Regions from separate parts of the Cellvibrio sp. GW822-FHT04B05 genome, predicted to be linked through region 2. Evidence: predicted binding sites of a transcription regulator. Region 2 holds the regulator's gene; each other region holds the start of a gene.

Evidence for each region. Region 2 encodes sigma-54, which starts transcription at its own class of promoters, with help from an activator protein. Its sites were predicted from a motif close to TGGCACANNNNTTGCNNT; they were not measured.
Region 1: the regulator sigma-54 is predicted to act here: its motif matches at 3,277-3,294, upstream of glnA (type I glutamate--ammonia ligase).
Region 3: the regulator sigma-54 is predicted to act here: its motif matches at 1,490-1,507, upstream of AC1RJL_RS14535 (PEP-CTERM sorting domain-containing protein).

What each region holds. Positions count from the first base shown of each region.
Region 1 covers NZ_JBXAMU010000003.1:286,240-294,383, reverse strand. Annotated here, with positions in the region: gene glnL (nitrogen regulation protein NR(II)) at 1-890, opposite strand, end outside; gene AC1RJL_RS11170 (DUF4124 domain-containing protein) at 1,044-1,580, opposite strand; gene glnA (type I glutamate--ammonia ligase) at 1,715-3,115, opposite strand; gene AC1RJL_RS11160 (cation:proton antiporter) at 3,697-4,905, shown strand; gene AC1RJL_RS11155 (hypothetical protein) at 4,978-6,060, opposite strand; gene AC1RJL_RS11150 (hypothetical protein) at 6,318-6,518, opposite strand; gene thiI (tRNA uracil 4-sulfurtransferase ThiI) at 6,626-8,104, shown strand; gene AC1RJL_RS11140 (acyltransferase) at 8,101-8,144, shown strand, end outside.
Region 2 covers NZ_JBXAMU010000001.1:553,909-562,479, forward strand. Annotated here, with positions in the region: gene rapZ (RNase adapter RapZ) at 1-140, opposite strand, end outside; gene ptsN (PTS IIA-like nitrogen regulatory protein PtsN) at 152-604, opposite strand; gene hpf (ribosome hibernation-promoting factor, HPF/YfiA family) at 701-991, opposite strand; gene AC1RJL_RS02220 (RNA polymerase factor sigma-54) at 1,136-2,791, opposite strand; gene lptB (LPS export ABC transporter ATP-binding protein) at 2,996-3,721, opposite strand; gene lptA (lipopolysaccharide transport periplasmic protein LptA) at 3,728-4,357, opposite strand; gene lptC (LPS export ABC transporter periplasmic protein LptC) at 4,344-4,955, opposite strand; gene AC1RJL_RS02240 (KdsC family phosphatase) at 4,959-5,501, opposite strand; gene AC1RJL_RS02245 (KpsF/GutQ family sugar-phosphate isomerase) at 5,552-6,523, opposite strand; gene AC1RJL_RS02250 (MlaC/ttg2D family ABC transporter substrate-binding protein) at 6,830-7,453, shown strand; gene AC1RJL_RS02255 (BolA family protein) at 7,540-7,899, shown strand; gene murA (UDP-N-acetylglucosamine 1-carboxyvinyltransferase) at 7,975-8,571, shown strand, end outside.
Region 3 covers NZ_JBXAMU010000004.1:316,238-324,381, forward strand. Annotated here, with positions in the region: gene prsR (PEP-CTERM-box response regulator transcription factor) at 1-23, shown strand, start outside; gene AC1RJL_RS14530 (fibronectin type III domain-containing protein) at 247-1,377, shown strand; gene AC1RJL_RS14535 (PEP-CTERM sorting domain-containing protein) at 1,559-2,311, shown strand; gene xrt (exosortase) at 2,345-3,889, shown strand; gene AC1RJL_RS14545 (glycosyltransferase family 2 protein) at 3,889-5,028, shown strand; gene AC1RJL_RS14550 (phenylacetate--CoA ligase family protein) at 5,085-6,431, shown strand; gene AC1RJL_RS14555 (glycosyltransferase family 2 protein) at 6,419-7,318, shown strand; gene AC1RJL_RS14560 (polysaccharide deacetylase family protein) at 7,321-8,144, shown strand, end outside.

The DNA.
Region 1 (8,144 bases), on a different contig from region 2:
GCCGGAATGCCGGGGCCGTTGTCGATGATGTCGATGCGACACACCAACGAGTGATGCTTGCGGCCAATGGTGTATTGGCGATGGATACGCGTGCGCAGTTGGATCACACCGTTGAGGACATTCGCCTCTACCAGCGCCTGCATAGCGTTGCGCACTATATTCAGCAGCGCCTGGATCAGCATTTCTTTGTCACCCTGCATGGGAGGGATACTCGGATCGTAATCGCGTACGATCTTGATCGCATCGCTACTTTCCGCTTTGATGATATTCGCGACGCGTTCAATCGCCTCGTGGATATTCAGCGATTGCCATTTGGGCAACTGGTTGGGACCGAGCATACGATCGACCAGATTACGCAGGCGATCAGCCTCATCAATAATGATATTGGTGTATTCGGTCAGACCGGAATTGGGCAGCTCGCGCGCCAGCAATTGCGCCGCACCGCGAATCCCGCCAAGGGGGTTTTTGATTTCATGTGCCATGCCACGCACGAGAGTGCGCGTGGTTTCATGGGAGGTGGTGAGCATCTCTTCGCGACTGATACGCAAAAGACGATCAATCGGCTGGATCTCGATAATCAAACCGTCGTGATTGCCAAACGGAGTCACGGTGTAGTCCACGGTGATGGAGCCACCGCTGAGTAAACGCCACTCTGCATGGCGCTTGGTGTAATGGTTTGCCTGGGCTGCCGCAATTTTTAACTGGCGGTCAGTCTCATCGGATTCGTAGAAAAAATAGGTGATAGGTTCGCCGGTATTGCTCTCACAACTCATGGCGAGCAACGCTTCGGCGGCAGGATTCATATGGCAGAGCAGCAAATCGGTATCCACCAGAATAATGGCAGTACTTAAGCTATCCAGTATGGGTTTGAAGATATCGCGCGGACTCACCAGCTACTGCTCTCCTGAACGCCTCGACAATGGGCATGAAGGCTACTGCAAAAAACAAACCAAGTGAGAAATTAGCTTGATTTCGCGGGTTTAGCAGCAGTAGTCGTCCATTTTGGGGATTTTCAGGAAAATCATAGCACCAAAACGGTGCGCTCATTTTGGCTTGGGCTTTGGAAGGGCATTGGTTTTAATATTTGGGCGAATAACGTTCACGAGAACAGGCGCAGAAGTGCCCAAAGATCGACCATCCGCATCAATCGCCTCGACCACCAGAGTATGGGTACCGCGCGGAACATCCTTAACAATGATGTTGTTTGCAGTAGTTTCCTCCAGCAGCTCGCCGTTCATGAAATACACCAGCAAATGCCCACCTTGTAACGCGGGGTTCAGGGTGATGGCGATAGCGAGATCGCGCTGCCCAACCGGAATACTCACGTCATTACGCGGGCTGATAATGCCAATCTGATAGTTGATTGCAGCTGGCTGCGATTGGAATGAATCCACTGGCGATGAATTGGGCAGCGGCTGGGCGCCAGGTACAGTATTGATTTCACGCAACTGCAGTTTTTCAGCATTTTCAGTCGCAGGTTTATCGGTATATTTGATTTTTCCGTCTTTATCGACAGTTTTGTATACATCCGCAGCAACAACCTGCGCCAACAATAAGATCAATATCAACACATTGCGCATTAGCTTCCCCTTATCAATCGGTTTTCCCTAGGGTACTCCCGCATCCCCCAAAGAAAAAGCCCGCACAGTTTCCTGTGCGGGCTTTTTCCGGAGTGTTTCGCAGTTTTGCCAGCGAACCAGCAAAACCTGACCCATTACACGCTGTAGTAGAGCTCGAATTCTACCGGGTGCGGCGTCATGTTGATGCGCTGGATTTCTTGTTTCTTCAAGTCGATGTAAGCATCAATGAAGTCTTTAGAGAATACACCGCCTGCCAACAGGAACTCGTAGTCTGCCTCCAAAGAAGACAGCGCTTCTTCCAGAGATGAGCACACTTGCGGGATTTCCGCTTCTTCTTCCGGCTCCAGATCGTACAGATCTTTGGTCGCCGCTTCGCCCGGATGAATCTTGTTCAGAACACCGTCGATACCCGCCATCAGCAATGAAGCGAAACACAGGTATGGGTTAGCAGTTGGATCAGGGAAACGGGTTTCGATACGCTTGGCTTTCTCACCAACAGTGTAAGGAATACGGATAGAAGCAGAACGGTTACGTGCAGAGTAAGCCAGCATTACCGGAGCTTCGAAGCCTGGAACCAAACGCTTGTAGGAGTTGGTGGAAGCGTTACAGAAAGCGTTCAATGCTTTGGCGTGCTTGATGATACCGCCGATGTAGTACAAGGCAGTTTCAGACAGGCCGGCGTATGAATCGCCTGCGAACTGGTTTTTACCGTTCTTGGAGAAAGACTGGTGAACATGCATACCTGAACCGTTATCGCCGATCAGCGGCTTCGGCATAAAGGTAGCGGTTTTACCGTATTGGTGCGCAACGTTGTGTACACAATACTTGAGGATCTGCACTTCGTCCGCTTTCTTAACCAGGGTATTAGCGCCTACGCCGATTTCACATTGGCCAGCGTTAGCAACTTCATGGTGATGGATTTCGATTTCCAGGCCCATAGCTTCCATCGCGTTACACATAGCGCCACGGATGTCGTGCAGGGAATCGATTGGCGCAACCGGGAAGTAACCGCCTTTTACGCGTGGAGCATGGCCGTGTTTACCTTCGATGTCATCACCTGATTGCCATGCAGCTTCTTCAGATTTGATCTTGTAGAATGCGCCGCCCATACCTGAGTGGAAGTGAACGCTGTCGAAGATGAAGAATTCCGGTTCCGGACCAAACAGGGCAACGTCGCCCAGACCGGTTGATTTCAGGTACTCTTCAGCGCGCAGGCCGATGGAACGTGGGTCGCGGTCGTAACCTTGCATGGTTGCAGGTTCAACGATGTTACAACGCACGTTGATGGTGGCTTCGTCGTAGAAAGGATCCAGAACGGCAGTTGAATCGTCCGGCATCAGGATCATGTCTGAGTCGTTAATACCTTTCCAGCCAGCGATAGAAGAACCGTCGAACATCTTGCCATCAACGAAGAAGCTATCGTTAACAACGCTTGATGGGAAAGTCACGTGCTGCTCTTTACCTTTGAAATCGGTGAAGCGCAAATCAATCCAGCGAGCTTCGTGTTCTTTGATCAGGTCTAAAGTCTTAGACATTGAATGCCTCCAAGTTGTAATAGCCCGAAGGCTACGGATTATGAAAAGTTGTTATGCGGTCGATAAACAACCCGACGGGCGATTTACCTGAAAATTTTCCCCACTTCATCCGGGCTCGCGACTCATTTCGGTGAGCGGGGCAAGACTAGGGTGTCAGAAAAGGGGCAAAATATATGCCATTTAAAATAAATAGCAACACGCCTTTAAAAATAAGGCTTTCCCGCAATAAGACACATCAAAATTTAGAGTAATTGCACCAAATAAATGCATTAAATTTTAAATTTGCACCATTAAGGATCATTATTTGTCACTTCAATCCTACTGCCTTGGCTGCCCTGCAAAGCGAGCGCTAGTGTGCCAGTTGCGTGCGCCAATTTGCATCATTTTTTACGCTCTCACATCACCGTTTAGCAGGATTGCCCAGCCCTTTTCGCAACTGCCAGCCTCCAGCGCATAACCTATAGTAAATATCTATAAAGTTTGGTTCGAGTGGCACACAAAATCCCTGTAGCCTGCGCCGCGCAGCTGTTCCGGCGCAGATAAAAATACACAATATCTATAAGAACCAAGGGCTTTCTATAATGCACATGACAACAACAGAAATATTCCTGATCGCCATGGTGATCATCTTTACCGTTCCCTACCTGATCTGGCGCCTCGGCCGAACCGATTATTGGGCGCCGCTGGTCGTTATACAGATCATTATGGGGATTGTGCTCGGCCCGGGCGTGCTGGGTAATGCCTTCCCCGAGTACTACACCTTTGTGTTTAATCCTGATGTCATCAAGTCGCTCAACGGCATCGCCTGGTGGGCGGTAATGATCTTTGTATGGATTGCCGGTATCGAACTCGACCTGAAAAAGGCCTGGGAATACAAACGCGAAAGCGGCATCACTGCAGGCCTCGCGCTGGGCACCCCGCTGCTGTTTGGCTGTGCAGCGGCCGTTGCACTTATGTCATTCAGCGACGGATGGATGGGCTCCAAAGGCATGACCTGGCAATTTATCCTCGGTGTGGGCATGGCCTGTGCGGTAACCGCGCTGCCGATTTTGATTTTGCTGATGGAGAAACTGGAAGTCCTGCGCCAGCCGATTGGCCAGCGCATCCTGCGTTACGCCAGCCTCGATGACATTGCCATCTGGGGTGTACTGGCGCTGATCCTGCTGGATTGGGAGCGCGTGGGTCGCCAGGGAATGTTCCTCGTGGCCTTCACCGTTGCGAGCTATCTATTCCGCAAGTTGATGGTGGCCATTCCGGAAAAAGACCGCTGGTACTCCGGTTTTATCTGGCTGGCACTGTGTGGATTGGCGGCAGACTGGGCCGGCCTGCACTTTATGGTGGGAGCGTTCCTTGCGGGCGCGGTGATGGATGCCGAGTGGTTTAACCAGGAAGACATGGACAAGCTGCGCCATTTTGTCCTGATGATCATCATGCCGGTCTTCTTCCTCAGTACCGGCCTGCGCACCAATTGGGAAGTGGGTGGCTCAACCGTATTTATCGCCGCCACCATCCTGCTGGTCGCATCGGTATCGGGCAAATTGGTGGGAGTTCATGCAGCGGGCAAAATATTGAAATGGCAGAAAGGTGAAGCGTCGATTATCGGCTGGCTGCTGCAAACCAAAGCACTGATCATGATCATCTTCGCCAACGTTTTGCTCGACAAACAAATCATCACCAGCGAGACCTTCACCGCGCTGCTGATTATGGCCGTCGCCAGTACCATGCTCACAGTGCCGGTGGTGTCGCCCAAGCTGGCAAAAATTCGCGAGCTGATTTTCCGTTCGAAATAATTACGCAATCCGACAGGCATGTGCACCATGCCTGTCGATCAAACCTGTAATTAAAATTCCAACGAACCAAACTCAAGGACAAGTGTTACCCAGCTTGGTATACAACTGACTCAGATTTATTTCCGATGGAAAACCCGCTGGCACATTACCGGAACTGTAACCCGCCACCTGCAAATCTTTCAGGAACTGATTGTTGATATATTTAGTGCTGAACGAACCCAAACCATTAAAGTAATAATCGGTTAATGAAATTGGATCCAATGCCATTGCACCGCGATAATTATTACCATCGTTTTGATCATCCCATCCCCAGGGCGTATTAGCAGAATTGCTACTGCAGGTTTTCAAACCAGAGCCACAACCGCCGCCAGTATTACCTTTAAAAGTGCCGAAGCTATTAAATGTTTGTGCTGATGCACTCGCTACAGGTGCCTCCATTAATGCACGCGCCCACAGACCATTACTCTTGGTCATACTCACCAATGTGTAATATACCGAGCGATCATTACCTGACGAAGGAACTTCGCTGATTGTGCGCGATGGAAAATAAATAATGCCGTCCTGATTATTCGCGCCGGTAAAGTTGTTGATATAAGGCCAGGCTTTTAATCCATGCCCTTTCGCTTCCTGCGCCAGACGCGCACGATTTGAACCATCGAAGTTGGTAAAGGTAATGCTGCCGTCGATTGTTTCACTGCCATTAGTTAACGGGCTTCCCGCAGGAGTGAAGGAGAAAAAATCTTTATGGAAAACCGTCATCACGCCTTCAAGCACGCCATAAGTCGATCCATTTTTGCGCACAATAAATAATGCGCCTTCCATATCGTTCTCATGCTCCTGATCAAAAGCAGTATCACTCCAATCGCGCGGATGGAAAAAACCGTAAATAATAAAATAGTGACTGCAACTTTCTGTCACCGAGAAATAAACCTTGGCGGACAAATCTCCGGTCGCAAGGTTTTCCCAATTATTGGTCGACACCCAATCCGAGTCGTAATCTATCGCCGTAATATATTCAGCGGGATAATTGGAACTGTCGGTGTCCTGATAATGAATCGGTGCATGGTGATACACGAGGTCATCATAAAAAGCAGCATTCACACCTGACGCAGAAAACACCAGCGCCAATATCGTAAGCATTTTTTTATTAAGCATTATTTCGTCTTCTCCCTGGTTCGGTGGATGGCAAAACGCCACGCGCAACTCTAGGAGCCAAACATGTAAAGCTTGTTACTTTTTAATGAAGCTTATGTGCAGAATTAATGACACTTTCCCCCACAGCAATTCTCGTAATAACTATCACGTGCCACGAAAAATCCGGCGCTCGCAAGGGAGCCAGGAAAGGAGATTTAGTGAAGGGCGAGCTGCTTCTGAACGCCGGGCGTTCACCCGGCAAAAAAAGCAGCTCGTTTTTAGCTACCAAACCGCGCAACCAGCGTGTTCAGCTCAGTGGCGAGGCGCGCCAGCTCCTGTGCTGAAGCGCTGGTCTGGTTGGCACGGGCAGCAGATTGGGTGGAGAGGTCGCTGACCTTGATGATGTTGCGATCCACTTCGCGTGCGACTGCCGCTTGCTCTTCCGAAGCGCTTGAGATGAGTAAAATGAAGCAGCTCAAGCGCACTTTTAGCGCCCGCTTGCTTTATAATCGCCGCCTTTTTACCCCAATCAGCCACTGCGCCGTCCCTTAGCAGCGGTTGCTGCACCTAGCCAGGCACAACACCCATGCATTTTGTCGTTAAAGTTTTTTCCGAAATCATCATCAAAAGCCCGCCGGTGCGTAAGCGCTTTATCAAGCAACTGCGCGATAACCTGCGCATATTGCTGGGCAACCTGGGCGTTGATATTGATGTCCAGCGCGATTGGGAAAAGATTGAAATTCGCTGTCCGGATGCCGATGAGCAAGTGGTCGCCCAGGTATCCGACGTGCTGGCGCGCACCCCCGGTATCGCCAACTTTGCGCTGCTGAACGACTACCCGCTCGGCGATCTGGACTCGATTTTCCAGCACACCTTACGTCACTGGCGCGATGGTATCGCCGGCAAAACATTTTGCGTGCGCGCCAAACGCGTGGGCAAGCATCCATTTACCTCGGTGGAAGTGGAGCAATATGTCGGTGGCGGTTTATTGCAACATTCGGATGCCAAAGGTGTCAGCTTGCACAAACCCGACGTCATAGTTCCGCTTGAAATCAAAGGCGAGCGCGTATGGGTGCTGACCAGCAAAACCCAAGGGCTCGGTGGATTTCCACTCGGCGCACAGGATCCGGTGCTGTCGCTGATCTCGGGTGGATTCGACTCCACCGTCTCCACTTATTTATGCATCAAGCGCGGTCTGCGCGCGCACTATTGCTTCTTTAACCTCGGCGGACGCGCACACGAAATCGGCGTAAAAGAAGTGGCCTATTATTTGTGGAATAAATACGGCGCATCACATCGCGTTAAATTTGTCACCGTGCCATTTGAAGATGTGGTGCGCGAAATTCTCGAAAAAGTCGACAACCCGTACATGGGTGTCACACTCAAGCGCATGATGTTGCGCGCAGCGGAAAAGGTCGCCGAGTCGCTGGAAATTCCTGCGCTCGTTACCGGCGAAAGTGTTGCGCAGGTTTCCAGCCAAACATTGGTTAATTTGAACGTAATTGATCGCGCGATTGATATGATCGTGTTGCGGCCACTCGCCACCATGGACAAGGGCGACATCATTAATCTCTCGCGCAAAATCGGCACTGAAAGTTTTGCCGCGAGCATGCCGGAATATTGCGGCGTGATTTCGGTTAACCCAACCACGCGTGCGAAATTGCACAAAGTGGAATATGAAGAATCGCGTTTTGATATGGCGGTATTGGAACGCGCGATTGAAGAACGCCGCGCGCAAAACATTGATGAGATAGTTGACGAGCTGGATGCAGATTTATCCGTGCCGATGGTAGGCGAAGTCAACGCACAGGATGTGATTATCGATATTCGCCATCCCGATGAGCAAGAAGCCAATCCACTAAAATTGGCTGGAATTGATATCCTCGCGATTCCGTTTTACTCGCTCAATAATCAATTCAACAATTTGGATGTGAGCAAGCAATATTATTTGTATTGCCAAAAAGGTGTGATGAGCCAATTGCATGCGGCCAACTTGAAAGATGCGGGCCATTTAAATGTGGGGGTTTATCGCCCTGAACCTAAGAGTGCCTGCACTATTTCATGAGTTCAGCTGCACTGACAACACAGAAGGAGCGACTCGTCGA
Region 2 (8,571 bases):
TGAATCTGGATCTGGGCCACCAGTGCGGGCAATAGGCTGACAGGCAGGTTATCGATACAGTTAAACCCCACATCCTCAAGGACATGCAGTGCTGTACTTTTACCTGAGCCGGAAAGGCCGCTGACAATCACCAGATGCATAATTGGTCCTGTTAAGGAGCGGCGAGTGCCGCTTGGTAGAGCGCTTCATTGCTTTTGGCGGCGCGCAGGGTTTGGCGATAATCGGCATTATTCAAAGCTGCGGCAAGTGCCGCGAGGGTTTGCAAATGTTCGCTATGGGCATCTTCCGGCACTAACATGGCAAACAATATATCGACGGGTTGTGAGTCGATTGCATCAAAATCAATCGGGTCTATCAACGTGATCAGCGCCCCGACGGTGCCGTTGCAATGTTCAGCGCGGCAGTGGGGAATGGCGATACCGTGGCCAATGCCGGTCGAGCCCAGACGTTCGCGGCCAATCAGGCGGCGAAATAAATCATCGGCATCAATTTCGGGAATGTCCTGCGCAATGGTGTTGGCTAGCAACTCCAGCGCGCGTTTTTTACTGCCGCCTTCGACACCGCAGAGGGTTCGGCGAGGGGTGATCAGATTTTGAATTTGCATGACTGGGTGATGCCGGGCATCTCTCGCTGGATAATGTGGTCATCGCTTATGGCGATGACAGCACAGGTTCAGTTAACAGGTTGGTGCATGCGCCGATTAGCGATGGCTGCGCATTTTTTCTTTGTGTTTAATTAATTGGCGATCAAGCTTATCGGTCAGTAAATCGATTGCGGCGTAAAGATCGTCATGGGACGCGTCGGCATGTACATCTTTGCCGCTTACGTGAATGGTGGCTTCTGCCTTTTGAATAAGTTTGTCGACTGAGAGGATAACGTGTGTGCTGGTGATGCGATCGTGATGATGGGTCAGGCGCTCCAGTTTACTGGTGACATACTCTTTCATTGAATCGGTAACTTCTACATGGCGACCGCTGATATTTATTTGCATAGATACTTCCTCTCGCTAGAAATAAAACAGTTGCAACCTGCACAACCTCTATTACATCTGTGAATTTATGATCCGAACTTTATTCAATATTCAACATTCAACTACATTCGAAAAACCGTCGCACTACAAGTGACCAGTAATGTATTAAATAGTTTTACGCTCGTTCGACGGTGGAATATTGAGGGACTCGCGATATTTCGCAATGGTACGGCGCGCCACTTGAATACCTTGCTCGGCGAGCAGATCGGTAATTTTGCTGTCGCTCAAAGGTTTTTTGGGGTTTTCTGCGCTCACCAATTTTTTAATAATCGCGCGAATCGCAGTTGATGAGCATTCGCCGCCACTATCAGTACTTACGTGGCTGGAGAAGAAATATTTCAGCTCAAAAATCCCTTGCGGTGTATGCATATATTTCTGCGTGGTGACACGCGAAATAGTAGACTCATGCATTTCTACAATTTCAGCAATATCGTGTAGCACCAATGGCTTCATTGCTTCAGGACCGTAGTCCAGGAAGCCGCGTTGTTTTTCCACAATACAACTCGCTACTTTCAGCAAGGTTTCATTGCGGCTCTGCAAGCTCTTCAGGAACCAGCGTGCTTCTTGCAGGTTATCTTTGAGGAAGGTGTTGTCAGTGCTGGAATCGGCGCGCTTCACCATAGAAGCATAGTCCGAATTAATCCGCAGGCGTGGTGCAATATCCGGATTTAGTTCAACTATCCAGCGGCCATCACGTTTTTCAACAAACACGTCGGGAATAACATATTCCGTGTCGCCGCTCGCAATCATATCGCCCGGGCGCGGATTCAAGCTTTGGATTAGCGCTACAGCGATGCTGAGTTCTGCTTCCTTGAGTTTGGTGCGGCGCATTAACTGGCGATAATCGCGGCTGCCGAGTATTGGTAAATATTGCCTGGCGATTAACTTGGCTGAATCCAGGAATGGCGTTTTAGGATCGAGTTGTTGCAGTTGCACCAGCAGGCATTCGGAGAGATTTTGGCTGCACACGCCGCAGGGGTCGAATTGTTGCAGGCGGTGTTGTACCGCTTCGACTTCATCGAGTTCAAGCTCTTCGAAATCGCCGCGCATACCTTCAAAAATTTCTTCGACGGTGATGGATAGCATGCCACTGGGTTCTACCGCATCGATAATGGCCATCGCCAATACGCGGTCGCGATCCGACATAGGTGTCAGGTTCAGTTGCCACATCAAATGATCGTAGAGTGAGTCAGTAGCCGCGCGACGGCTTTCGAAGTCATTGTCTTCGTTGTCGTAATTGCTTGAGCTGCTGCTGGATGAGGATTGGTAAACGTCATCCCAACTGGTGTCTACCGGCAAATCGCTGGGGATTGATTCATTCCATTCGCCATTGTCAGTGCTAAAACTATCTCCGTCGCCATAGACATCGGAATCGCCGAAGGATTCGCTTTCACCAAAGCTTTCGCCCTCGCCAAAACTTTCACCTTCCGAATAGCTATTGCTCTCGGCGTAATTATTATCGGCGGTGGCGGAGTAACTTTCGCTGGCAGTGAAATCAGTGCCATTATCGGCGCCGGCTTCGGCAGCAATTTCCAGTTGACGGGTGTAATCCGCTTTATCTAACTCACTGCCTTCATATTCGTTGGCGGCGCTGGGCGAATCAAAAGCTTCTTCGATCTCCAACATTGGATTGGACTCGAGTGCTTCCTGGATTTCTTGTTGCAAGTCTAACGTCGATAATTGCAGCAAGCGGATCGCCTGCTGCAATTGCGGAGTCATGGTCAGCTGTTGGCCGAGTTTAAGCTGGAGAGATTGCTTCATTATGTGAACGACAAACCCTTATAACGCAGGATGGAAAACATCAGTTATGTGGAGTTTAGTCAGGGTTGGCCGCGCAAGCAATAAGCTTAAGCAAGCTTTATGCCTAATGGGCAAAGATTGTTACTTGTCAAGTCGTTTATGTGGGGTCTATTGTGCTGGTGACGGGCGGTCGGTAACACTTAAGGCGACTAGTTAAAGAGGTGTTTACAAGCGGAAATTTTCACCCAGATAGACTTGGCGCACTTTGCTGTTGCTTAGCACTGTCTCGGCATCGCCTTCGGCAATGATATGGCCTTCACTGACAATATAAGCGGTTTCGCAAATATCCAGCGTCTCACGCACATTGTGATCGGTGATAAGCACACCGATACCGCGATCTTTCAGATGGCGGACAATCTCCTTGATGTCATTCACCGAAATAGGGTCAACACCGGCAAAGGGTTCATCGAGCAGGATGAACTTGGGGTCGGTCGCCAATGCGCGGGCAATTTCTACCCGGCGGCGTTCACCACCGGACAGCGCCATACCCAAGCTGTCGCGGATATGGGTGATGTGAAATTCATTCAACAACGATTCAAGCTTTTGCTGGCGCTGTTGACGGTCGAGATCATGACGTGTTTCAAGGATCGCCATAATATTATCGGCGACCGTCAGCTTGCGGAAAATCGATGCTTCTTGCGGCAAATAACCAATACCGGCGCGGGCGCGGCCGTGAATCGGTAGCTGGGTAATATCGCGGTCATCGATCAACACGGTGCCATTATCAGCGGGAACCAGGCCGGCAATCATATAAAAACAGGTGGTTTTACCGGCGCCGTTGGGGCCGAGCAAGCCGACGATGCGGCCGCTTTCCACGGTGATCGAAACATCAATTACAACCTGGCGTTTTTTGTAACTTTTGGCGAGATGGCGCGCGTGCAAGCTGGGCATAAGGTATCAGTCTGATGATGCGGTTGATGAGGCGGCGGACGAACTGGCTGATGCCGGGCTTTGGGACTGGCTTGGCGAAATAATCTTGATGTCGTCACCGGCTTTGCCACCTTTGGGTGGAATTACGATTTCAATGCGCTGGCCACCACCACTGGCGGTATTATTGCCGGCGGCCTTCATTACTTCTTTAACCAGATCGTAGTCGATATGCGGGCCGCTCATGACGGCGCCATTCTGTTCAACGGACGCATTTTCGACCAACAATAAATGCTCGTTGTTCGGCGTGTAAGTAATTTGCTTGGCTGCTGCAGTCACCACACCTTGATCTTTTTCCGGTTGTTGCTGGAAACGGGCGGGGCTTCCGGTGGCAATCATTTTCTCGACGCTGCTGTCGGAGTTGGTATGAATCACGATGGAGTCCGCCGAAATCACCAGCGACCCCTGGGTAATTTTTACCGATCCGGTATAAGTGGCCACGCCGTTTTTCTGGTCGACTGTCAAGTTGTCGGCTGAGCCGCGAATAGTTTCATTTTTGTCAGTGGGCAAGGCATAGGTAGCGACGCTGTAACTGGCGATGAGTGCGGTTAGCGCGAGCGCGACTGGCGATAATGTAAAACGGAATTTAGCGGGGATCATAAACAGCCTTAACCTGGGACTTTAACTGAAGCCGACTCTGCGCCAGGTCGGCATCCATACCTTTTGCATCTATCTGACCTTTAGCGCTGCGCATCTTAACAGCTTTGTCAGTTTCCGCGAATTGTTCACGGGGGCGCACATGCAGTTCGCTGGTGGTAATTTGGATCAAGCCCTGGGACGGAGTCTGTTGTTGGATAAGAACATTTTCGAGCAGGCGAATCAATTGACCGTTGCCCTCACTGCGTCCGATAGTGGCAGTTACTAACCAGGGCGCATTGGAATCGGCATCATGGAAAGCCATATTAGGCTGCTCGATCAAGGTGTAATCAGTGTCTGACGGCACATCCGGATTCATTTGGTAATGGGTGACTTGGGGAGTCGTCAACTGGTAATGCAATTTACCTTGCACATCAAATTCGCGCGTCTCCACTTCCTTCATATAAATCTGCGGGAAGCCGCTGGGCTCATATTCATAACCAACCACATCTACTTTCTGGCGCAGCGAAAAAGCAAAAAAGCAGAGGACTAAAGCAAATGCCACCAGCCACGGAACAGGCACGTATTGAGGAATTTTTTGGGCGCGTTCCAAAAGTTTCATTGCTTAGTGTTCACCCTTGATTGCCAGATAAGATGCCAGCATTACGTCGAAAGTATCCTGCGCCTGCATGATTAAATCACAAGCTGCGCGTACTGCGCCTTCACCACCGCGCTCGCGGCTTTGCCAATGTGCGCGGGCGGCTACACTAACGTGGGCATTAGCAACAGTAAATGCGAGTCCAACACGGGTCATTACTCCCAAATCCGGCCAGTCATCACCCATGAAAGCGATTTCGTCCAATGCGAACGGGTGTTCTTGCAGGATTTCCTGCATGGCCTCCCATTTGTCTTCACGGCCTTGTACCAGCAGGGTAATGCCCAGATCGCTTGCGCGGCGGGCGACCAGATTGCTGGTGCGGCCGGTGATAATGCCTACTTTAACGCCGGTTTTCTGTAACGCCTTGATGCCTTGGCCATCAAGCGTGCTAAACGATTTAAGTTCTTCACCCTGGTTGCCGAAATAAAGGCGGCCATCGGTCAGTACGCCGTCGACATCCAGTAATAGAAGTTTGATGCGCGCGGCGCGTTCGCGTAATTCGGGGTTCATGCAGCGATTCCAGTGCTGCTGATCAATCGCAATTGATCAGCTTTTTTTGATTAAATAATGCCTGCGCGCAGCAAGTCATTGATTTTTACGACACCCACCAACGCTTTTTGTTCGTTGGTGACAAGTAATACGTTAATTTTTGCCTGCTCCATTAATGCCAGTGCTTCTGCAGCCAGCGTATTGTCGCGCAGCATTTTTGGGTTGGTATTCATCAATTCCCCGACACTGGCGGTGCGGATATCTACACCCTTGTCGATACTGCGGCGTAAATCGCCATCGGTAAAGATTCCGAGCAGATCTCCGGCAGGACTCATGACAGTTGTCATGCCAAAACCCTTCTCCGACATTTCCATCAATGCACCCAGCATCGGCGTTTCCGGAGTTACACGCGGGATGTCATCGCCGCCGTGCATCACATCGGCAACACGTAACAATAGCTTGCGCCCGAGTGCACCGCCGGGGTGGGAAAAAGCAAAGTCTTCGGCGGTAAAACCGCGCGCTTCAAGCAGTGCAATCGCGAGGGCATCGCCCATCACCAGTGTCGCTGTAGTGCTGGAGGTGGGGGCGAGATCGAGCGGGCAGGCTTCAACAACGACGCTGATATCCAGGTTGACTTCAGCCTCTTCGCCCAGTGTAGATTGTGCATTGGCACACATGCTGATGATTTTAATTCCGGCGCGTTTCAGCAGCGGCAACAAGGTGACGATTTCGTTTGACGTGCCCGAATAAGAGATGGCGAGCAAAATATCGTTCTTGGTGATCATCCCCAAATCGCCATGGCTGGCTTCGCCCGGGTGTACAAAAAAAGCAGGAGTACCGGTGCTTGCAAGGGTCGCGGCGATTTTTTTGCCGATATGACCGGATTTGCCCATGCCGGTGACAATCACACGCCCGGCACAGTTAAGGATCAGGTCGCAAGCGGTAGTAAATTGGCCATCGATACGGCTGGTTAAAGCAGTTACCGCCTCGGCTTCCAGGCGGATGGTGCGCAAAGCAGAGCTGACGTAATCAAAGGCAGCCATATAACAATTCCACAATAACGGTTCAGCGGTTCCGGGGTGGGCATTATAACGGGCATGAATGGTAAGGCGAGGGATGTTTACGTCTTTTTTCCTGCGCGCAGGTTATCCGTGTCCGGATCTAAATGGTATAGTGCGCGCCGCAAGCCTGCTCACCGCGCCTCCGGTTAATAAACCGCCACATCCAATAAGCACGCATAAAGAATGGCACCATAAGGAATTAGCGCTGTCTGAGTTTCGGTACCTTCATGCAGGTACATTGCCATCTCTGACTTAATGACCACATCTCAATTAATGGAAGGTTTTACGATGAAATATATGCTCACCAAAATGTATGGTGTTGTATTCGGTTTAGTCGCGCTGTTCAGTGTCAATGCGATCGCGCAAGCACCGGCAGCTGCTGCCCAATCTCCGCAGGCAATTGTGGAATCGGTTGCGCAAAAGTTATTCGATTTGGTAAAGGCTAAAAACGCGGCCAAAACAGCAGACGATGCTTACTACAAGCAAGTTGAAGGCGCTCTCGTCGGTGTTGTTAACTTCCCTTTTATCGCCGCATCAGTGATGGGCAAAGATACCTATGCCAAAGCAACGCCCGCCCAGCGCGAGCAATTCCAGAAAGTATTTAAAGACGGTATGGTGAAATCCCTTGCCAAAGGCGTGCTTGGTTATGCCGACAGCAAAGTCACCATCGCCGGTGTAACTGAAGCAAACCCTACCCGCGTAGTGGTGAAGCAGGAAGTTGCAGCAGAAGGCGCTACCCATAAGTTGGATTACACCATGCAGAAAGCAAAAAACGGCGAGTGGAAGTTGATCAATGTGATCCTTAACGGTGTGAATTTGGGACAATCATTCAGTGGTCAATTCAAGGCTGGCCTGAAAAAGTACAATGGCGATGTTGATAAAGTCATTGCCAACTGGTTAGTTGATGCCTAATCAGTGATTGCGGTGGTTGATTGCTGACGAAAACCCCGGCCAAGTGTCGGGGTTTTGCGTTATGGGGTGGGGTTTTCGGGTGCGATATGGGCGACATTCCGGTAAACTTCGCGCCTTATTTTATTTATCGCTATTTATGCCCCGTTTTTCGCGCGGACATAGCTGGCCTGACTTTCCTATCGAGTAACACTATGCAAGCTGAACAAATCAAAGCACTGATCGAAAGCCAAATCCCCGACTGCGACGTTAAATCGGTAGAGGTTATGGGAGACCACATTGGCCTGGTTATCGTGAGTCCCGCTTTTGCCGGTTTGACGCCGGTGAAGAAGCAGCAACTGGTGCTTTCCACCCTGAGCGCCCAGTTTGCCGACCGCAGTATCCACGCGGTGGATTACATCAAATCCTTCACTCCCGAGCAGTGGGATCAGCAACAACAGCAGCAGTAATTTCTACGCGCGCATTGTCTGGCTGGTGTGTTGATCGGTCTCTTCTTTTAGCACTTTTTAGTTTTCAGGGTTGTAATGGATAAGTTTTTGATTGCGAGCGGCGGGCCGCTCACTGGCGAATTGCGTATTTCCGGCTCCAAAAATGCGGGCCTGCCGTTATTGGCTGCCGCCATCCTGGCTGATGGCAAAGTACATTTGAGTAATGTTCCCCATCTGAAAGATATAACCACTATGGTGCAATTGCTGCGCACCCTTGGTCTGACCATTGAGATTCAGGGCGAGCACGTGGTGATTGTCGATCCCAATACTATTAATTCTTACACCGCGTCTTACGAGCTGGTGAAAACCATGCGCGCTTCGATCCTGGTGCTCGGGCCATTGCTCGCACGCTACGGTGAAGCGAATGTATCCTTCCCTGGCGGTTGTGCGATTGGCTCGCGCCCGGTGGATATCCATTTACGCGGCCTTGAGGCCATGGGCGCAACGATTGAAATCGATGGCGGTTATATTCGCGCCCGCTCCAATGGTCGCTTGAAAGGCTGCCATTTCCTGATGGATATGGTCACTGTTGGCGGTACCGAAAACCTGCTGATGGCAGCGGTTTTGGCTGATGGTAAAACCATACTCGAAAACGCCGCATGCGAACCCGAAATTGTTGACCTCGCCAATATG
Region 3 (8,144 bases), on a different contig from region 2:
ACTCCACTGACTCTGATGAGTAATTGCTACCACCAAATTCCCCCATATATCTAAAAGATATATGGGGGCCGCTATGTGCGTTGAACCACATATCACACTATGTGAATAGCAAATCCCGAAACTCACAAAAAATCATTATAAAACTGCCGTTTGCTCCTGCAAATGCTAAAAATAGCATTCGGGATAGCCAGCTCATATTGGCCATAATTGTTAAGACGCACTTTTTATAGCGCAGGTATTCGTTAGATGTATAAATGTGGGAAAAAGTTAGCGTCCTGGGCTTCGCTATTGGTATTCACCACCTTACTCACTGCCTGTGGTGGTACAGATTCCAACGACCCCACTACCGATGACGTTAAAAACCCCATCATCAATAACGGAGCCTCCTCCAGCAACGAGGCCACCCTAGTGGCGCAAAGCTCCCAAGCAACCCAACCAAGTAGCGTGGCCGCATCATCCTTACAAGCTATTATTACCCAAGAGAAAGACTCAACTCCGCCGTCAACTACCCAACTTTTGCTCAAGCAGGTCTCCGAAAATAGCATCACCTTGGCTTGGGATAGCGCTACAGATAATGTCGGCGTTAGCACCTATAAAATTGAACGTAATGGCCAACTTATCGCCACATTAAGCTCCCCGGCCTATTTATTCACCGATACAAACTTACAATCCTATGCCGCTTATACATACACAATTATTGCGGTTGACTACTCAGGCAACAGCTCCAGGGCTTCAGCGCCTTTCACTGTGCGCACACTTGGTAATGTCAGTTCAATATCAAGTTCCACCGCGATAATAAGTGGCCCTGCAATCGCACCGGGCTCCATAACTACATCAAGTATCTTCTCCAGTAGTAATGCCAGCCCCAAAGCCGCATCAAGTGCGATTTCAAGCATTGCAGTTAGCTCCAAAGCTGCATCAAGTAGAATTTCCAGCGCGAACTTCAGCTCCAAAGCCTCATCAAACGCAGTATCCAGTTTGAAACTCGCGTCAAGTGCCAGCTCTCGCTCAGCTACCGTGTCAAGCTCAACCTCAAGTGCTGCTGTCAGCTCCAAAGCTGCATCAAGTGCCAGCTCAAGCCCTGTCGCAGACAAAAATAAAGATGCGAAGCAAAATCAGGTCAAAATAGCATGGGAACATCCCAAGCAGAGAGAAAACGGGCGCTTTCTTGAGCTTGGCGAAATCGGGGGATATGAAATCAGATTCAAGCAAGATTCAACTAGCAGTTATACCTACATTACCCTGACCGGAAATTCGATCACCAGTTATGTCACAAGCTTGATTCCGTTGGATAGTATCATCGAGATTGCTGTATACGACACCAATGGTATTTATAGTAGTTACACTCCTATTTCAGCTGTCGCCTTAATACAATAGAGCAGATATGCCTTAAAATGCGGCGGACCGCTTGTCGATAATGTTTACAATATTATTTTCAGCGCCACTTTTGTCGCATATAACAACATGACAAATAAAGACTTTTAATATGTGGCATAAATAATGCTAATGCCCCTTCGCATTATGTTAACCACTCAATCCACATGGAAGGAAATTTGTCATGAAATTCATTTTTAAAACATTTGCTATCGGCAGCATGCTGGCTTTAGCATCGGTAGGCTCACAAGCAGCCTCAATCTCCATTAACTTTAGCGCGAATCCCAACGCTGAAGCTAATTTCCTGGCCTCGTTAGTCGGCCCTAGTGTTACCGAAACTTTTGACAGCCTCGGCACAGCCCCCGGGAGCATTGGTGCAGGCCACCAAAACAATTGGGAAAACCGCTCAAGCTCATTTGTTACTGCAGTAGGTACATTTACTTTGGTAACTCCAGGACAAAATGCAGCAGCAGGCAACCCATATAATGGCGACCTGATGATTGAAAGTCGTAAAACCGGTGAATTTGGCCGTGAAGCGCTTTCTACCAGCGCTACCGACCTATGGCTGGACAGCAACGATGCCAAATTAGTAACCTGGACGCTTGGCGCACCGCTGACCGGCAGCTTTAATGCATTTGGCTTCTATATTTCTGATGCAACTGACCAAGGCGCAACCCTGACCCTCAATTTTACCAATGGTACCTCTGCCCAAGTGGTGCTTCCTGCATTCAATACCAACGGCAATGTTGGCTATGTGACTGTTGTCAGTGATCTAAATATTGTTAATGGTGTACTCGACTTCATCAATAGCAATGGCACTGATGGCTGGGGTATTGATGATGTAACAGTTGGTAGAGTGCCAGAGCCAAGCACTTTGCTTCTGATGGGCTTGGGCTTATTGGGATTAGGTGCTGCGCGTCGTCGCAATGCTGCCTGATTAAAGCAAGTAAAGCTTGAAAAAGCCGACTTTATGTCGGCTTTTTTTTGCATACAAACCTTACCTATAAAAAATATTGCCCTTCAGGTAACATTCCTCCAGTTTTTTCTTTGGGCTCCAAGCATGGAAGTTAACCTTGTGCAAACAAAAAAACCAATGGGAGGCTTTCTGAAATTAGTCCCCATCAGCCTTATATTATTGATAGGCGCACTCTATTTCGAAACAGTGAATGCACTGATAGAACGATGGACAAAGTGGGATGAAAATCAGTCCCATGGCCTGATTATTATTTTTATTTTTTGTTTTTTCCTCTGGCGGGCTTCGCCCATATCTACCAGTCAAGATTCTCGACTTATCAGGACATTATCGCTGGGCGGATTGGTTTTATTTTCTTTAATCTGGTACATCACTAACGCCACTAATTTACATATTGTCGAACAGGTATCGCTGCTTGGTATTATCATATTCCTATTCGCAGCGGCTTTTGGGGTAGCTGCAACCCGAGAACATATATTTCTTTTGCTCCTGCCAGCTTTTGCAATTCCAGTATGGGATCAATTAACGAATCCGTTAGTGAATTTAAGTGGCCTCGTAGTGGGCGAAATGGTGCGCTTAATAGCAATTCCAGCCGTAATTGATGGCAATAGCATATTTGTTCCTGACGGTGAAATCATGATCGCCGATGGTTGCTCAGGACTGCGTTATTTCACAATCTCCCTCGCTATCGCTTATCTTATTAGTTATCTAAACGGTTATTCCCTTAAAAAACTTTCAGTGATGCTGCTTATTGCAGCTTGCATTGGACTGGTCACTAATTGGTTAAGAATTTTTATTCTGGTTATTGTCGGTTACCAGACCCAAATGCAAAGCTCCCTCATGGCGGATCACGAATATTTCGGATGGATCTTATTTGCCCTGATTGCATTTCCCGCCATTTACTTTGCCCCCGTAGTTAAAGGCTTAAAAGAACAACAACCAACCCCACACATAAGGGTTCCCAGGCTACTTATGCCATTGATCGCCCTTTGCGTAGGACCATTGCTCCACTTCTTTATAGACCTTAAGCCAATACCTCAAACACTCAATAATGTTTTAGGCCACGAGCACCATCCAATATCCGCAAGTAAAATGCCGATCAAGGTGCAAGCTCCGCATGCCGCCAAAGTCGAAACAGCTGTGGACGATAAAAAAGTCTTTATTCAAATCAATCAATTTCAACGGACGGCAGAAGGAGAAAAACTGGTACCCTACTTACCAAGGCTATTTGATAATGCAATCTGGTCTCTGCAATCGGAAAAAGCTATCAGTTCACACGACAGAAAATTAAAAATACAAATTCTACGCAACAAACATAGCGGTACCATTGTTGCCCAAGCTCAATGGTTTGAAATCGCAGGTTATTCAACCACCAGCTATGCGATGGCAAAGCTTTTACAAATACCAGCAATGCTCACGAAAATGAATACCTTTACTATTTACACAATCCAAAATATATGTGCCGATGTGACATGCGAATTAGCAATGGAAAATTTAACTGCGCGCAGCAACTCACTGACAACGAACACTAAGGAGAATTAGTGAAAATTTTTTTTTGGTTAAGTAGCTTGGTAGTTATCTATATTTATATAGGCTATCCAATATTGCTCAGATTTTTGCCTAAACGTCCAAAAGTAGCGACTCCTGCTTCCGGGATCACGCCAAAAATCACAGTGCTAATTCCAGCATTTAATGAAAGCAAAGTGATTGAATCAACAATCAATAACAAGCTACAACAAAATTACCCACATGATTTATTACAAATCATTGTTATTTCCGATGAGTCTGAAGATGGCACAGACGATCTTGTTAAACGCATTGCCGCACAAGATCCACGCGTCACACTCATTCGTCAGTCTCCACGACAGGGAAAAACATCTGGCTTAAATTTAGCTATGCCGTTGGTGCACGGAGAGATAGTTGTTTTTTCTGATGCTAATAGTCACTACCATCCAGACGCATTACAACACTTGATAAATTGCTTTCAGGATGACTCTGTAGGTTATGTCACAGGAAAAATGGTATATGTCAATGCTGAAGGGAGCGTGATTGGTGACGGCTGCAGTGCCTATATGAAGTATGAAAACTACATGCGGGCACTTGAAACTGAAGTGTCATCAGTCGTAGGTGTCGATGGTGGCATTGATGCAATCCGAAAAGAATTGTATCAGCCTATGAATGCTGATCAGCTACCTGATTTTGTTTTGCCCCTAAAAGTAATTACCCAAGGGAAACGAGTTGTTTATTGCGAACAGGCTTTGCTCAATGAAGAATCTTTGAGCTCATCGCAATCAGAATTCCGCATGCGCGTCAGAGTATCACTACGAGCTTACTGGGCCATGCTGGATATGAAACATCTATTCAATCCTTTCAGATATGGTTTATTCAGTTTGCAACTCGCCTCTCATAAGTTATTGCGCTATCTCGCATTCATCCCATTGCTCATAGTTTTTATATCAAATGGACTTATAACGGGTGAAGGCACATTCTACAGTGCTCTTTTTATACTACAGGTTATTTTCTATGGCTCTGCAGCTTTTGTCGCACTGAATGATGGAACGCAAAATCGAATACTCGGCCTGGCACACTATTTTTGCCTGATTAATATAGCTTCAGCTATGGCCTTTATAAAATTCGTCAAAGGCGAAAAAATTGTTCTATGGAAGCCTCGTGCAGGTTGAGGTATATACGAACAACTCGCTTTAAGCCGTGTCCTAATTTTACAAGGAACAACCGATTGAAACTACTTGATCGATTAATTGGTCGCCTCACCTATATTGCTTGGGATGCAAAAGAGGGATGCGTTCGTCTCAAAGAACAGAAAAATCTTCTTAAGCAGCAATACTGGTCGCATACTGATCTGCAATCACTTCAAACGAAAAAATTGAATCTCCTGGTTAGACATGCCGCTGAAACCAGCAGTTGGTACAAGAGTATTTTTAATAAAATTGGGCTGGATACTGACAAAGAAATAACACTTGCTGATTTACAACGTTTTCCAATTACAACCAAAAAAGATATTCGCGAAAACACGTCGCTATTTATTAGCAGCAATTTTGATGCAGATAAAATGCCCAAAGCAAAAACAGGTGGATCAACAGGTGTATCCTTGAATTTATTTTTTGATGAGCGCTGTCAGAAGTTACGAAATGGGGCACAAATTTACGCCGATTCATTCAGCGGATGGAAACCGGGGGCTCGTATTGCTGCAATCTGGGGTAATCCTCCGAAGGCAATATCTCTAAAACAAAAAATCAGATCTTTTTTGCTTGAGCGGATGATTTATCTCGACACTATGGATTTGAATCCGCAAACCATGAATGACTTTATCGGGCACTGGCGCCGTTTCTCACCCGATATGATATTTGGACATTCGCACTCTATTTATATTTTTGCTAAATATTTACTTGAAAACAAAATTTATGATTTACGTCCAGTGGGGATAGTAGCCACGTCCATGATGCTACTTGATCATGAACGGCAAGTAATTGAAGACGCATTTCAGTGCAAAGTCAGTAACCGCTATGGCTGTGAAGAGGTGGGACTAATTGCTGTTGAATGTGAAGAGCATAAAGGAATGCATATAAATAGCCCTCATATTATTCTTGAATGCCTGGATGAAAATAATATTCCCGTTACCTATGGCACACCGGGCAAATTGGTCATTACTGATTTAAATAACTTTGGTATGCCGCTGATACGCTACAAGGTTGAAGATGTAGGTGTGCTTAGTGAACGCCAATGTAGTTGCGGTAGAACAACGCCGATACTTGAACGCCTTGAAGGACGCATAGCAGACTTCCTTAAAAAAACAGATGGCGGACAAGTTGCTGGAGTTTCCCTGGTAGAGCGAACGCTTACAAAAATTCCAGGCATTGAACAGATGCAACTAATACAAGAAACGTTAAATGAAATCATCATTAATCGCGTTAAAGGACCTGAATACACTCACATGACAGACGATGCACTGCTTACAGAATTTGGTCAGGTGTTTGGAGCGGATGTAACACTTATTATTAGGAACGTTGAAAAAATTCCTCAGGAAAAATCCGGCAAATACAGGTTTTCTATATGCAAGGTGTAACATCATCACAACCCCTTATAAGTGTAGTTATAGCAACTTACAATATGGGGCAATACATTGACCAGGCAATTGACTCCATTCTTAGACAGGCCTGGGAACGCATAGAAGTTATCGTAGTAGATGATGGATCAACCGATAACACCCAAGAGGTTATGGTGCGCTATAAAGATAATGATCGTGTTATCTATTTAAAAAACGAGAATCAAGGACAACCCAAAGCAAAAAACTGTGGCATTAAAAATGCCAGCGGAGAATTCATCGCGTTCTGCGATGCCGATGATCTTTGGGAAGACAATAAACTCCAAATACAGATGCCACTATTCAGCAACCCTAAGGTGGGTATTGTCTATAGTGAAGTTAGTAATATTGATGAGCACAATAATCGTTATATTAAAACACCCAATGAAAAGCGACATACCGGCAATGTAACCAACCAATTATTGATTGAAAACTTCGTACCATTTGGGACTTCCATCATTCGACGCGCATGCGTAGAGAAGAATGGAATGTTTGATGAAGAGTTTCGTATGGGAATCGATTGGGATCTATGGCTGCGCTATTCATTGGATTGGGAGTTTGCCTATACTCCGGAGAGAACGTATATCTATCGGGTTTGGTCCGGCCAGATGTCGACAAATTATCGCGGACGCTATGATTATGCAACACGCATATTAAATAAATTTGTCGCGCAACACGGAGCGCAGCTTAATCCAAAATATGTGCGTAAAGCTTGGGCGGACATGTATGTTCGCGAAGCTGTCGTTTACGCAAAAAATGAAAAATTATTTTTCATGCCACTGCAGAAAATTTTGCACGGATTAATACTTGACCCACTTAAGTTCTACAGTTGGAAGTCATTAATTAAATTAATGCTTGGCAAACATTAATCATGCAAATATTCAAACGAATAATAATTCGCATCCTTGAAGCCAGTGGTGGATTAAAAATCTTACGTTGGCACAATCGTTTTACACCTCAAGTATTAATGTACCACCGTATCATTGACCAACCATTTATCTCAGGGTTGGCACCAATAGAGTTTGAAAAGCAAATTGCCTACATCGCCAAACATTTTCGCGTAGTCACAATGGATGTGCTGATGAATGAAATCAATAACAACACAATAAAACCGCATTCAATCGCATTGACATTTGATGATGGTCACTGTGACTTTTATGAAAATGCATGGCCTGTTCTAAAAAAATATCAAGTACCCGCAAGTCTCTACATAACCACAGGTTTCGTTAACGGTGACCTCTGGTTATGGCCCGACTTGCTTAAATTTGCAATTCTTAATTGCCAAAATAAGAACATCCACCTGGAGCCATTCGGAAACATATCACTGGAAGAAGATCATCTATCCAGTAGCTGGCATCTATTAGGAGATTATTGTTTAACTCTGGAAAATCAAAAACGAATTGATTTTATCCATACCTTTGCCCGCGCCGCAAATATTACGTTGCCGGAAAAACCAATAGCCCCATTTACATCAGTTTCATGGCAACAATTAATCGCGATGCAACATGAAGGCCTTAACATAGGCAGCCATACCGTATCGCACCCGATTTTAAGAAACCTGTCACTTGGCGAGGTTGAACACGAACTTGCCAATTCAGCACAAATGATTGTCGATAAACTCGGAATTTTTCCCCATGGTATTTGCTATCCAAATGGGCGACTAGTAGATATTGATGACAATGTCGTAGCGCAGGC